2 regions of the Dictyoglomus sp. LHC4 genome follow, and region 2 is predicted to be linked to the other one. Evidence: riboswitches for the same ligand, from Rfam matches in the RefSeq annotation. Region 2 holds a riboswitch; the other holds the start of a gene.

Region 1 (6,851 bases), 360 kb from region 2:
TACAATTATATCCGTTGTTTCCATAGCACAAACAGCTTCTCCAGTATGACATGCAATAGTAAGACCTGTTTCAAGATGGGTTATAACAGTAGCTATTATAAGTTTTTTATCTAAATCACTGAGAGGTCCAAGATTTACTGCAGTCTTTATAAATCCTGGTTTTATATCCGTATCTTCAATACCTTCTTTCCACTCTTTAATAAACATTTCTGCCATTTTTTCTGCAGTTTCCCCATAATATTTTTTGGGAACATGTTTTCCATTACCTGCTCCATAAAATCCCGTATTTGTAACAATATTTAAACCTGAAAGTTCAGAAAGAATTTTTAATGTCTTAACATCCCTTCCTACATATTTAGGGGTACATTCAAAAAAAGTTTTAACACCCAAATTCTTTATTTCTAATAAATAAGGCAACATGTTATTGATAATATCGGACCTTATAGAATTTGTTATCTCTATCTGATCTTCTGCAGAAGAAAAATCCACAAGAAGGTGTTCATGTACTAAAGTGAGGCCTAAACTTTCCCCATCTATAGCACCCTTTACAGTCATAATCATAAAAATTTACCTCCTTAAAAAATTTACTCACTAAGTTTAGTATAACAGAAGATTAGTTTTAGATCTTTATTTAAAAAATTTAAAAGGATATAATTTAAACATGAGAAAGTTTATTAAGCCTAAAATAGTTTTAAGTTCATGTCTAAATTTAGAACCCGTAAGATATAATGGAGAAACCATTAAAGATCCCTTTGTTATAAAACTTAGAGAATATTGTGAGATAATTTCTGTATGTCCTGAAGTATCCATTGGCCTCGGAGTACCAAGAAACAAGATTATAGTTTATAAAGAAAAAGACAACTATGGTATTTATCAACCCAGCAAAGATTTAGATTTAACTCAAGATATGTTAAATTTTACATATAATTTTTTATCAAATCTTCCACAAGTTGATGGCTTTCTATTAAAAAATAAATCACCTTCCTGTGGAGTTTCCAATACACTTATATATGCAGATAAATCTGGTAAGGAATTTTACTTCAAAGGGAAAGGAATATTTGCTCAAATAATATTAGAAAAATTTCCAAATCTACCTATAGAAGATGAAGGAAGATTAAGAAATAGAGAAATAAGAGAAAGATATCTGATAAGAATTTTTAGTCTATCTGAATTGAGAAATCTTGAAAATCAACTAAAAAATATATCCCAACTTATAGATTTTCATCAAAAACATAAATTTTTATTAATGGCCTTTTCACAAAAACATTTAAAAATTATGGGAAACTTAATAGGAAATTATAATAAAGAAAAACCGTTGGAAGATATTAAAAAACCGTATTCTAATCTATTTAAAGAGGCCTTATCCTCAGCATTAAAGAGGGGAAATCAAGCTAACGTCTTACTCCATATTTTTGGACATTTTTCTAAAAAATTAAAAGAAGGAGAAAAATCCCATTTTCTCTTTTTAATTGAAAAATACAGAAAGGGAAAAATAGAAATAAAGATACTTCGTGAAATAATCAAATCCTGGGCTTACAGATTTGACGATCAATATATTATGAATCAAACCTATTTAGAACCTTATCCTGAAGATCTTGAAGAATCTTAATAAATACTAAGGGGGACATTCTTATGAAAAATCAAGGTTGGCTTCTTAAAGAAATAAAAAGGTTAGAACTTATTGAAACACCTTATCCGTCAAAAAATGATGATGAAGTATTATTAGAAGTAATCTATGCAGGAATTTGTGGATCTGATCTTCATGCCTACCTGGGAGAACACCCCTTTGTAAAACCAGGCATTGTTTTAGGCCACGAATTTGTTGGAAAAGTAATTGATAAAGGAGAAAAAGTAAAAAATGTGAATTTAGGAGATTATGTTGTAATTGAACCAAGTTTAACATGTGGGAAATGTTACAATTGTACCCACGGAAGATATAATATTTGTAAAAATTTGGATGTAATTGGATGTACAAAAACTAACGGTGGATTCCAAAGATACATATCAATTCCCTCTCACAAGGTATATTCAATAAACGATATTCCTTTAAAAAGGGCTGTCTTAACAGAACCTTTAGCAGTAGCTGTTCATGGGGTTAGAAGATCAAGTTTCAAGCCAGGAGACGAAGTATTAGTTATAGGTAGTGGTCCTATTGGACTTCTTACTACCATATTTCTATATCTATCATCGCCTAAAAAGATCGTAGTTGTAGATCCTATTGAAAATAGATTAAAACTTGCAAAAGGTTTATGCCCCAACATTATACCTACAAAGCCAGATGAGTTAACAAATTCCCTCTTTACCCAAGAAGGCCCTGACGTAACCTTTGAATGTGTAGGCATAGATCAAACAATAAATATGGCTATTGAAAATGCAAGAAAAGGAACAGATATAATCCTTGTTGGTGTTCCTAAGGAAATATCTTTAGCTAAGCTTATTTATATTCAAGACAGAGAACTAAACTTAAAAGGCTCCCTTATGTATACAAGAGACGATTACCTAATTGCTATAGATTTACTAAGGAAAAATCAAGTAGATTACGAAAGATTAATCTCCCATATCTACCCATTTGAGCAGGTAAATAAAGCTTTTGAAGATATTATTAATGAGAAAGAAAAATATCTAAAGGTAATAATTGAAATGGAAAAATAAAGTAAAAAACAATAAAAAATTGTAAATATTTTACTCAAGCATTATTCTAACATTTAAATGTTTTTTCTCTTACTTTTGTTACAAAAAAATATGTAATTATTTACAAACTCTTTACTACGTGATATGCTTTTTAAAGGAAGTTTAAACAAAGGAGGGTACATAAATATATGAAAAAACTAAAACTCCTAAACATATTACTTCTGTCTTTAATCTTTATAAGTTTTATTTCAGGCTGTACTAAAACAACTGATATATCTAATAATACATTACTAGAAGATATAAAACTAGAAGATATAAATAAGGCACCCAGTACATATGACATAAAGGGGGTTAATAATCCCCACATTTGGTTTGATTCACAAGCATATTCTGCCCTTGATACTATAAAAAGCTATGGTTTTAATACAGTTAGAATTGTATGGCAAACAAATGGATCAGCCTCAAGACTGAAACAGATAATTGATAGATGTAAAAGCTTAGGTCTTAAACCCATTCCTGAATTGCATGACGTTACAGGTAGTACATCTACTAGTGATTTAGATAGAATGGTATCTTGGTGGATAAATAATAAATCATATATCGCCAGTGATGTATGGATTAACATTGCAAATGAGTGGGGACCAAGAAACAGTACCGTTTGGAGAGATGCTTACAAAAACGCTGTAAGCAGAATGAGAAATGCTGGAATAAATAATGTATTAGTAATCGATTCCGGTGGATGGGGACAAGATGACCAAGATATTTTAAAATATGCCTTAGATGTATTAAATTCCGATCCATTAAAGAATACTGTCTTTAGTATACACATGTATGGAGAATGGAATGACAATAGTAAAATATATAATTTTTTGTCTACATGTAAGAACCTTGGTATTCCTATCATTGTAGGTGAATTTGGATATAACTATAATAATGGTAATAACAATCTTGGATGTAAAGTTGATGCTTTATACCTAATGCAAACCTGTAGAAATCTTGGAATAGGCTTTATTGCATGGTCATGGACAGGCAATAATAGTGAAAATGCATGGCTTGATATGACTTCTCCTTCAGATTGGAGGACTCTAACTTATTGGGGCAAAATGGTAGTGTACGAAAAAGATCCAAATGCTGGAAATTCATCAGTATTATATAATTTTGAGGGTAGTACTCAAAATTGGGCAGGTACAAATGTAGCTGGAGGGCCATGGTCCGTAAATGAATGGGCTTACAATGGAAGTTATTCTTTAAAAGCTGATGTAGACTTAGGTACAGGTAAGCAATTTTACCTTTGCATAATTTCAAATCATAATTTTTCTGGAAAAACAAAACTAAAAGCAGTGGTAAGACATGCAGCCTGGGGTAATCAAGGAACAGGCATGCAAGCCAAATTATATATAAAGGTGGGAAGTGATTGGAAATGGTATGATGGAGGTACTGTTAATATTAACTCAAATACATCAGGGAATGTATTAACTTTAAATCTATCAGGAATTTCAGGACTAAATGACGTAAGAGAATTAGGAGTTCAATTTTTATCTGGCAGTGGATCATCAGGAAGATCTGCTATTTACCTTGATTATGTAACTATTGAATAAAATAACTTTATTTTGTGGTATAATTATTAAAAATTGAAGATAGGGTTTCCAGGGGAGCTGAGGGGAAAAGCTCGGCTGAGAGGAGGTCTATAATCCCGACCTCGACCCTTAGAACCTGACCCGGGTAATACCGGCGGAGGGAGTAGAAATTATTGAAATTTAGAGGACCGCTTGGTAATATCCGGGCGGTCCTTTAAGTTTTATATGGAGGTGAAATTTATATGTTAGTAAACGATATAGAACTAGAGTACAAGGGAAATATTAAAGGACTCCTTTTAAAACTTGAATATCCTTTAGAAAAAATTGCTGTTCTTGTTAACGGAGAACTTATTAAAAAAGAAGATTGGGAAGAATATTATCTTAAAGATGAAGATTATGTGGAAATAGTATCCTTAGTAGGAGGGGGTTAAGAAGAATATGCAGTTTGAAGTTGGTGGAAAAATAATAAACAATAGGTTATTTGTTGGAACTGGAAAATTACCAGATTACAGCATTATCAAAAATATGTATGAGGAACTCAAAATAGAAGTATTTGTCGTAGCAGTGAGAAGAATAAATACAGATATAAATAAAGGTAACTCTATATTAGATTTTATTCCAAGAGATGCTACCATCATGATAAATACCTCTGGGGCAAGAAATCATAAAGAAGCTGTAAAAATAGCCCTTATCGGCAGAGAAATTACAGGATCAAACTGGGTTAAGATCGAAATCACAGGAGAAACGAAGTATCTTCTACCAGATAATGAAGAGACAATTAAAGCATCAGAAATTTTAGTAAAAGAAGGCTTTAAAGTATTTCCATATATATCACCTGATCTTATAATTGCTAAAAAACTCGAAGAAAATGGAGTTTCAGCAGTAATGCCTTTAGGATCTCCTATAGGTAGTAATAAGGGCATTGATTCAGAAATACTAATTAAAGCAATAATTAATGAAATTTCTATTCCTGTAATAATAGACGCAGGAATTGGTAAACCTTCCCACGCCGCAAAAGCTATGGAGTTAGGAGCTGATGCTGTACTTATAAATACAGCCATAGCTACTTCAAAAGATCCCTTAAATATGGCAAGGGCTTTTTATTATGCTGTAAAAGCTGGAAGATTGGCATATGAAATAGGACTTCCGGAAGAAAAAGATTACGCAAGTGCCAGCTCTCCCCTTCATGATCTCATTAAAAGTTTGGATTAATAGGTGAACCAATGCTAGAAAGAGTTCTAAATTGGGCTGATAATTTTTTAGAAGAAATTAGAAAAGAAAAGAAAAAGTATGATATAAGGAAAATTTTAAAAAAGGAAGAAATAAACGAAGAAGAACTTTATATTCTACTATCTGATACAGACGACAATAATCTTGTACTTATGGCGGAAAAGTCAAAAAAACTTACAGAAAGATACTATGGAAAAGTTATCACTCTATTTACCCCTCTTTACCTTTCTAATTATTGTCTTTCATCATGTAAATATTGTGGTTTTTCTATAGAAAACAAGATAAAAAGAATAAGATTAAACAAAGAAGAATTAATTGAAGAATATAAACACATAAAAAATTTTGGAATTGATAGTATTTTGTTATTAACAGGATGTGATAGGATCAATACACCTTTTGAATATATACTCTCTGCTGTAGAAGAAGCAAAAAATTATTTTTCTGAAATCATAATAGAGGTATATCCAATGGATGAAGAAGAATATAAAATCCTTGTTAATAGAGGTCTAACAGGAGTAACACAATATCAAGAGACATATAACTTAAAAATATATGAAGAATTACATCCTTATGGTCCAAAAAAAGATTTCTGGTACCGAATAAAAACGCAAGAAAGAGCAATAAAAGCAGGAGTTTTTGAAGTTACCTTAGGTATTCTACTTGGGCTAAATAATCCCATTGAAGATACATTTAAAATGCTACTTCATGCTAAATATCTCATGCAAAAATATCCTAAGGCAGAAATAAATATCTCTTTCCCAAGATATCGCCCCGCTGGAACAAATTTTGTTCCCCAATATATTGTGAATTCAAAGACCCTATTACGTCTCATTTTTACCTCTCGAATTTATTTACCTCCAATTGGGATTACCATCTCAACACGTGAATCCCCAAAACTTAGAGATCTTATTATAGGTTATGGCGTTACAAAAATGTCGGCAGGTTCTAAAACATCCGTCGGTGGATACGCAAAAGACAGAGAATCAGGAACACAATTTGAGGTAGAAGATAAAAGAAGTATAAAAGAAATAATTGAGATAATTAAAAGCAAAGGATATAGGCCAGAATTTACAAATTGGATTAAAGGAGGCATAACATGAATGACTTTAGAGACATGCTTGTAAATTATTTTACCCAAGAAGAATTAAATAAAATTCGTAAGACAAAAGTAGTAATAGTAGGTTGTGGGGGATTAGGCTCAAATGCTGCTATAACTCTCACAAGAACAGGTTTTGAAAATTTTATTCTCATAGATCATGATAAAGTAGAAATATCAAATTTAAATAGACAAGCCTATTTCTACAATCAAATAGGTAAACCAAAAGTTATTGCTCTTAAAGAAAATATTCTTTCTATAAATTCTCATTGCAATATTATCACTTTTGATGTGAAGATCGCATCTGAGAATGTAAT
Region 2 (6,851 bases):
CTCAGCTTGTCTTATAATTCTTATTACTTCATCTAAGTGATCTAACGCTATTAACAGTCCCTCTAAAATATGAGCTCTTGCCTTTGCTTTCTCCAGATCATACTTAGTTCTTCTCAGTACAACATCCTTTCTATGTTCTAAGAAAATCTTAAGTAATTCTATAAGATTAAAGACTTTAGGCTGACCATCTAAAATGGCAAGCATGATAACTCCAAAAGTGGTCTCTAATTGGGTATGTTTATAAAGCTGATTAATAACAATTTGGGGTTCTGCTTCTTTTCTAAGCTCTATTACAACTCTTATTCCATGTTTATCCGACTCATCTCTTAGGTCTTTTATTCCAGTTATTTTCTTTTCTTGTACAAGTTCGGCAATTTGGGTTAGTAGATTAGCCTTGTTAACCTGATAGGGTATTTCGGTAATAATAATATTTTTTTCACCTTTTTTTGTTTCCTCTATTTTAACCTTTCCTCTTACTATGATTTTACCTTTACCTGTTAAGTAACTTTCTCTTATTCCTTTTCTTCCCACAATTATTCCACCTGTTGGAAAATCAGGACCATCTATAAACCTTAATATTTCATCAAGCCCTGCATGAGGATTTTCTATTAAATATAGTAAGGCATCTATTAATTCTCCTAAATTATGAGGTGGGATATTAGTTGCCATTCCAACGGCTATTCCAGAAGAACCATTCATAAGAAGTTGAGGAATTTTAGTGGGAAGTACTACCGGCTCCTTTAGTGAATTGTCATAGTTGGGTATAAAATCTACCACATCTTTTTCTATATCTGCAATTATTTCTGATGCTATAGGAGCAAGTCTTACCTCTGTGTATCTCATAGCTGCTGGTTCGTCTCCGTCTATGGAACCAAAATTCCCATGTCCATCTATTAATGGGTATCTGAAGGAAAAAACCTGAGCCATTCTTACTAAGGCTTCATAGACAGCAGTATCACCATGAGGATGATATCTACCTAAGACATTACCTACTACATGGGCACTCTTTTTATAGGGTCTATTATGTAGCATTCCAGATTCGTACATGGAATATATGATTCTTCTTTGTACAGGTTTTAGTCCGTCCCTTGCATCAGGTAAAGCTCTTCCTACGATTACGCTCATAGCATAATCTAAGTAGGAATTTTCCATCTCTTTTTCTAAGCCAACTAATATTATTTTGCTTTTTTCCATTTTCTCCCCAGAATAAAAAAATTTCAATGATTTTGAAAAATAAAGACTATATATTTTAACATAAAAGCTTATTTTTTGTGTAGGTGTATTACAAAGAGTGTCCCTTCAGAAATTTTTATTTTTGCTTGTGGTAAAACGAATTCATTACTTATTCCTCTTGTAAGATTTCTATATAAGGGTTCATTTTGTAATGGGTATTTTAAGCCTTCTAAAAAGATCCCATCAACTACATCTGATAAGGGAATAAGGGAGAGTTTATCTCCCTTGTTCCCCCAAAATATTCTTTCTTCTTCCCCTTTCATAAGATATATATTTAAGTTTTTATCTATTACATATGGCTCTATGCCCATATCTTTTACTTTTTCTAAAAAGAATAGATTAGAAAGTAAATGGTCAATTCTTCCCCCCAATAGTCCAATAAAATATATTTCTTGGGGGTTGAATTTTATAGCTTCTCTTACAGCTAATTCTAAATCAGTTTCATCTTTTTCTTTTGGATAGATTTTCCACTCTATTTTTTTATTCTCAAACTTTTTAAATATATCTTCTGTTAATGAATCTAAATCACCTATAATTATGTCAGGAGTTATATCAAACCTTAATGCCAATTTAGTACCACCGTTAGCACAAATAATTTTGTCGACAGGAAATATAGTTCCTATATCATTTATATCTAAAGTGCTTTCTCCATTTGCAAAAATTACTATTTTCATAGATTCTTTTATTATATCTCACTTTCTTTTAATCTGGGGTATATAAGTAGTATTAATGGTAAACATACAAAAGTACTAGGTACAACTACAAAAAGATTATATATTAGGGAGTAAATCCATGCAGGTGTCCCAGGTGGAGCATATTGGGAAAAGAAAATCACGCCTGACAGGAAATGAGCAAATAATCTTCCAAGACCACCAATAAATACTCCAAGTTCTATGGGTTCTTGGGTCTTTCTGAGGACTGCACCATAAATTAAAAGTAATGCCCCAAGAATACCTGCAACTATTAAAACTATTCTTGAAATTGGGAACCACTTCAACTTAAATTCTAAATCTTTAATATCCTCTTCTATATTAGTTTTTTCTTCACCTTGGGCAGATTGAAGTTTTAATTTTAACTCTTCAAGAGTTTTTTGAGCTTGAGGAAGTTCATTAGATATATTAACCACAAACAGAATTGAACCTGCTAAGAAAAGTAAAGCTATAAAAAAGGTAATTATTTTTGAGGCCTTAACCTTTTTTGCTATTCCTGAAAGGCCTATTAAACTAAAAGCAATGGGATAATCTAATAAATATTGGGCCCAATGAACAACATACATATCTTGTAAAGAGTGTATAACCCCATATACTAATCCTACTAAAATACCTGATAATGTTCCCCATCTTAAAGCAAAGATAAAGAGAGGAAGCATTTGCATACTTATACTTCCACCTTGAGGCATAGCTCCTATTCGCAAATACCAAAGAAGTAGAGATAAAGCTATGGATAGAGCACCCTCTGTAAGAAGCCTTACAGGCTTTTGAGACATTATGAAGCACCTCCTATATTAAAATTTAAGGTTCCCTCGCCAGCATAGTGGAAGGGAACCTTAAATTTTATAAATCTTAAATATATTATACTTTTTTATCCTTAGCCCTTCCCTACGCTGGCATTACCCAGATCAGGTTCAAAGGGTCGGTAGCTTCCACTACCCTCTCAGCCTCGGATTCAGAGGCTCCCCCGGGAACCTTTTTTCTTTTAATCTGTAATTATATCATAAATTTTCTGATTTTTCTCTTAATAGTTTTTCCAGCTTTTCTATTCTATTTTCAAGGTACTCAATTCTTGATTTTAGTTCTTCAATTAAACTTAGTTCAGGGTCTGGGATATTACCATGTTCTAACATTTCCTTAGGAGTTAATTTTCTCCCCTCTTGAACTATAACTCTTCCTGGTACTCCCACAACTGTACAATTGGGGGGGACAGACTTTAATACTACAGATCCAGCACCTATTCTTGTATTGTCTCCTATAGTTATTGGACCAAGAACTTTTGCTCCTGCTCCTATAACCACATTGTTGCCTATTGTAGGATGTCTTTTACCCTTTTCTTTACCTGTTCCTCCTAAGGTAACACCTTGGTATATGAGTACATTATCTCCAATTTCTGTTGTTTCACCTATTACTACCCCCATACCATGATCAATAAAGAAACCTTTACCAATCTTTGCTCCAGGATGAATCTCTATTCCTGTTAAAAGTCTATTGAGATGGGAAATTAAACGTGGAATAACTGGTATTTTTAATTTCCAAAGAAAATGGGCTAATCTATGTAATAATATAGCATGAAAACCCGGATAACAAAGTATTACTTCTAAAAAACTTCTTGCAGCAGGATCCTTTTCAAATACAGCCTTATAGTCTGCAACTATTGTTTCAATTATTTTAAGCATTTTTTCACCCCATCCTTCATAAATTATACCAATTTGATATAAAATAACATAAAAATAAAAAATTTTCTACCAAGAGTTTTTGTTATTGAAAATTTATAGTATAATATCATCTAAAAATAGGAAAGGCTGTGAAGGGAAATAGTATCTACCAAATAGCAAGATAACAGAGAGGTTGGTATTAGCTGTAAACTAGCCATCTTGCAGGTAGTGAATGGGGCCTCGAGCCTTGGAACGAAAGGGAAAATATATCTCCGAGTAGTCTCCAACGGGTTAGCCTCCGTTAAGTGGGCAAAGAGTTGGGGTATATCTACCTCAATTAAGGTGGTACCACGAGAACAAGCCTTCTCGTCTTTTGTGGATGAGGAGGCTTTAATTTTTATTAGGGGAGGTTTTTAATGTATGAGTCAGTATAAGTATATTTTAGAAGAGTCAAAACTTCCTAAGGATTGGTACAACATTATACCTGATCTTCCTTTTCCGCTACCTCCTGTAGTTCATCCTGCAACATTACAGCCTGTTAAGCCTGAAGATCTTGCACCTATTTTTCCCTTGGAGTTAATTAAACAAGAAGTGAGTCAAGAAAGGTATATTCCTATTCCTGAAGAAGTGTTAGATATTTATAAGCTTTGGAGACCCACACCTTTGTATAGAGCTGTAAATTTGGAAAAATATTTAGATACTCCAGCACATATATATTATAAATATGAAGGGGTTAGTCCTCCAGGAAGCCATAAACCAAATACTGCAGTAGCTCAAGCTTTCTACAATAAACTGGAAGGTGTAAAAAGATTAACTACAGAGACTGGAGCAGGCCAATGGGGCTCTGCTTTATCTATGGCATGCAATTTCTTTAAGTTAGAATGCAAGGTATATATGGTTAAAGTAAGTTATTATCAGAAACCTTATAGAAGATCCTTAATGGAAATATGGGGTGCAAAGGTTGTACCAAGCCCAAGTCAAGATACGGAAGCTGGAAGAAGAATTTTAGAGAAAGATCCAGATTCTCCTGGTTCATTAGGTATCGCTATTAGTGAAGCAGTAGAAGATGCAGTTAAAAGAGATGATACAAAATACTCACTTGGTAGCGTACTTAATCATGTACTTTTACATCAGACCATAATTGGAGAAGAAGCTTTGTTGCAGATGGAAATGGCAGAAGAATTTCCTGATGTGATTATAGGATGTGTGGGTGGGGGAAGTAATTTTGCAGGTCTTTCTTTTTCTTTTGTAAGAGAAAAATTTAAGGGTAAAAAGATTAGAATTATTGCTGTAGAACCCGAATCTTGCCCAAGTCTTACAAAAGGTATATATACATATGATTTTGGTGATGTGGCTAAAATGACCCCTCTTTTAAAGATGTACACACTTGGACATAATTTTATTCCTCCTTCTATTCATGCAGGAGGTTTACGTTATCATGGAATGGCACCTTTGGTAAGTGCTCTTTACCATAATGGATATATTGAGGCTGTAGCATATCCTCAAACAAAAGTATTTGAAGCAGGAGTTCTTTTTGCAAGGACGGAGGGTATTGTACCAGCACCAGAATCTTGCCATGCTATAAGAGCAGCTATTGATGAGGCTTTGGATGCCAAGGAAAAAGGAGAAAGAAGAGTAATATTATTTAACCTTAGTGGTCACGGTTTCTTTGATCTTTCTGCCTATGATCAATATTTAACAGGTAGACTGGAAGATTATTCTTATCCCAAGGAAAAGGTTGAAGAAGCACTTAAGGATCTACCTAAGATTTAAGCTATTTGAAGAGGGGAGAATTTAAGATTTCTCCCCTCTACTTTTTAAATTACACTTAAGCTCTTGAAATTTATAGAAGAATATAATATAATTTTCGTTGAAAGTTGGGCCCGTAGCTCAACGGCAGAGCAGCCGGCTCATAACCGGTTGGTTCTAGGTTCGAATCCTGGCGGGCCCACCATTTTTTATTTTTATGTAATTTTCATTATAAATCCTTTTTGATTTTAGTTAATGGATGAAAGGAAAGAAGAAGATAAATATTCTTTTTGTAAAACACTTTAATTAGTGAAAGAGTTTTAAATGAAAACCCAATTTTAGCCTCTAAAAAGGTAGGCAAACCTTAATCCCATAGTGATGTATTTATCGTTTTATCTTTGGCTGTTTTAAACTCTACATATCATTATAAGGTTCAAAAAGTTGCAACGGAGATTTTACATGAGTTAATTAAGAAAGTTGGGAAAGTATTTTTTTCAAAGAAAAGAAGTGAGATAGAAGGGGTTAATAGTTAATGGAACTAGATTTGGTTATAGAAAAGTATGTATTTGAGTGACTCTGTGGGACATCTTAAAAACTTTCATTACTTGTTATAGAACTTATATAATTTGGGGTATATGGGAGAATGGGAAAAATGATAAGATATTTGTAGATTCTAATACTGTATTTTAGAATTTCCGGAAGGTTCCTTTATAGTTATTGACAAAAATTTCTTTTTGTATTACTTTATCATTAGCAAACTTGGGCGGATAGCTCAGCGGTTAGAGTGCCTGCTTCACAAGCAGGAGGTCGTAGGTTCAAATCCTACTCCGCCCACCATCTTTAATTAATTTTAATTACTATTGACCCAAATCTGATCCATATTTTCTATTCTTAATTTTATATAATATATATTAGAATAAGCAGAAAAAAGCTAAAAAATACCATACTTTTTGGATTCATGGGTAATGAAAGTGTAGGAATTATAATTTCTACAAAGAGTTAAAAATAAACTTAAAGATTTGAAAAAAATGTACCTGAAATAAAGAAAGAAAATAGTAAAAGAGATATGGCTATTAAAGCAAAACATATTTTTCTATAGGTAAAACAATTTGAATTGAGAGATTTATTAGATGTAATCAAAGATGTTCTTAATGAAGAAGACCCATTATTTCTTTTATAAGACCATTAACGATTGAAAACATAGAAAAAATATCTAAAATAAAAGTTTCAAAGTTAACTCTTACTAAAATGTCAGAGATAGATGAAGACATGTGATTTTAAATCATATATATTGAATAGCTAAACTTTTCTTAGAAAAAAAGAGTTCTTTTAGTGAGATCATAAAAAGGTTACCTGAAGTTTTTAATCCTCTTTTTGACAAGACTTTGGAAAAACGTAAAATAATTAAAGAGAAAGCTAATAAAATTTTTCAATAAATCAATAATAAAAGGGAACAGAAGATGAATAGAAGCTTTGTAATTGATACTACAAAGAGTCCATA

What was found. A riboswitch is a leader RNA that binds a small molecule or an ion and turns the genes downstream of it on or off. The one in region 2 is predicted to bind thiamine pyrophosphate.
Region 1: linked by a shared signal. The riboswitch ahead of thiS (sulfur carrier protein ThiS) and the one ahead of ACY3JO_RS06915 (energy-coupled thiamine transporter ThiT) in region 2 are both predicted to bind thiamine pyrophosphate.

The regions. Positions count from the first base shown of each region.
Region 1 covers NZ_CM143707.1:1,734,893-1,741,743, forward strand. Annotated here, with positions in the region: gene ACY3JO_RS08820 (phosphotriesterase family protein) at 1-561, opposite strand, end outside; gene ACY3JO_RS08825 (YbgA family protein) at 662-1,609, shown strand; gene ACY3JO_RS08830 (zinc-dependent alcohol dehydrogenase) at 1,633-2,652, shown strand; gene ACY3JO_RS08835 (cellulase family glycosylhydrolase) at 2,820-4,229, shown strand; TPP riboswitch at 4,270-4,388, shown strand; gene thiS (sulfur carrier protein ThiS) at 4,445-4,639, shown strand; gene ACY3JO_RS08845 (HisA/HisF-related TIM barrel protein) at 4,647-5,420, shown strand; gene thiH (2-iminoacetate synthase ThiH) at 5,432-6,538, shown strand; gene thiF (sulfur carrier protein ThiS adenylyltransferase ThiF) at 6,535-6,851, shown strand, end outside.
Region 2 covers NZ_CM143707.1:1,372,925-1,379,775, reverse strand. Annotated here, with positions in the region: gene gyrA (DNA gyrase subunit A) at 1-1,194, opposite strand, end outside; gene ACY3JO_RS06920 (thiamine diphosphokinase) at 1,263-1,907, opposite strand; gene ACY3JO_RS06915 (energy-coupled thiamine transporter ThiT) at 1,919-2,719, opposite strand; TPP riboswitch at 2,812-2,922, opposite strand; gene cysE (serine O-acetyltransferase) at 2,945-3,613, opposite strand; T-box leader at 3,742-3,978, shown strand; gene ACY3JO_RS06905 (TrpB-like pyridoxal phosphate-dependent enzyme) at 4,022-5,374, shown strand; tRNA gene ACY3JO_RS06900 (tRNA-Ile) at 5,481-5,555, shown strand; tRNA gene ACY3JO_RS06895 (tRNA-Val) at 6,112-6,187, shown strand; gene ACY3JO_RS06890 (glycoside hydrolase family 127 protein) at 6,811-6,851, shown strand, end outside.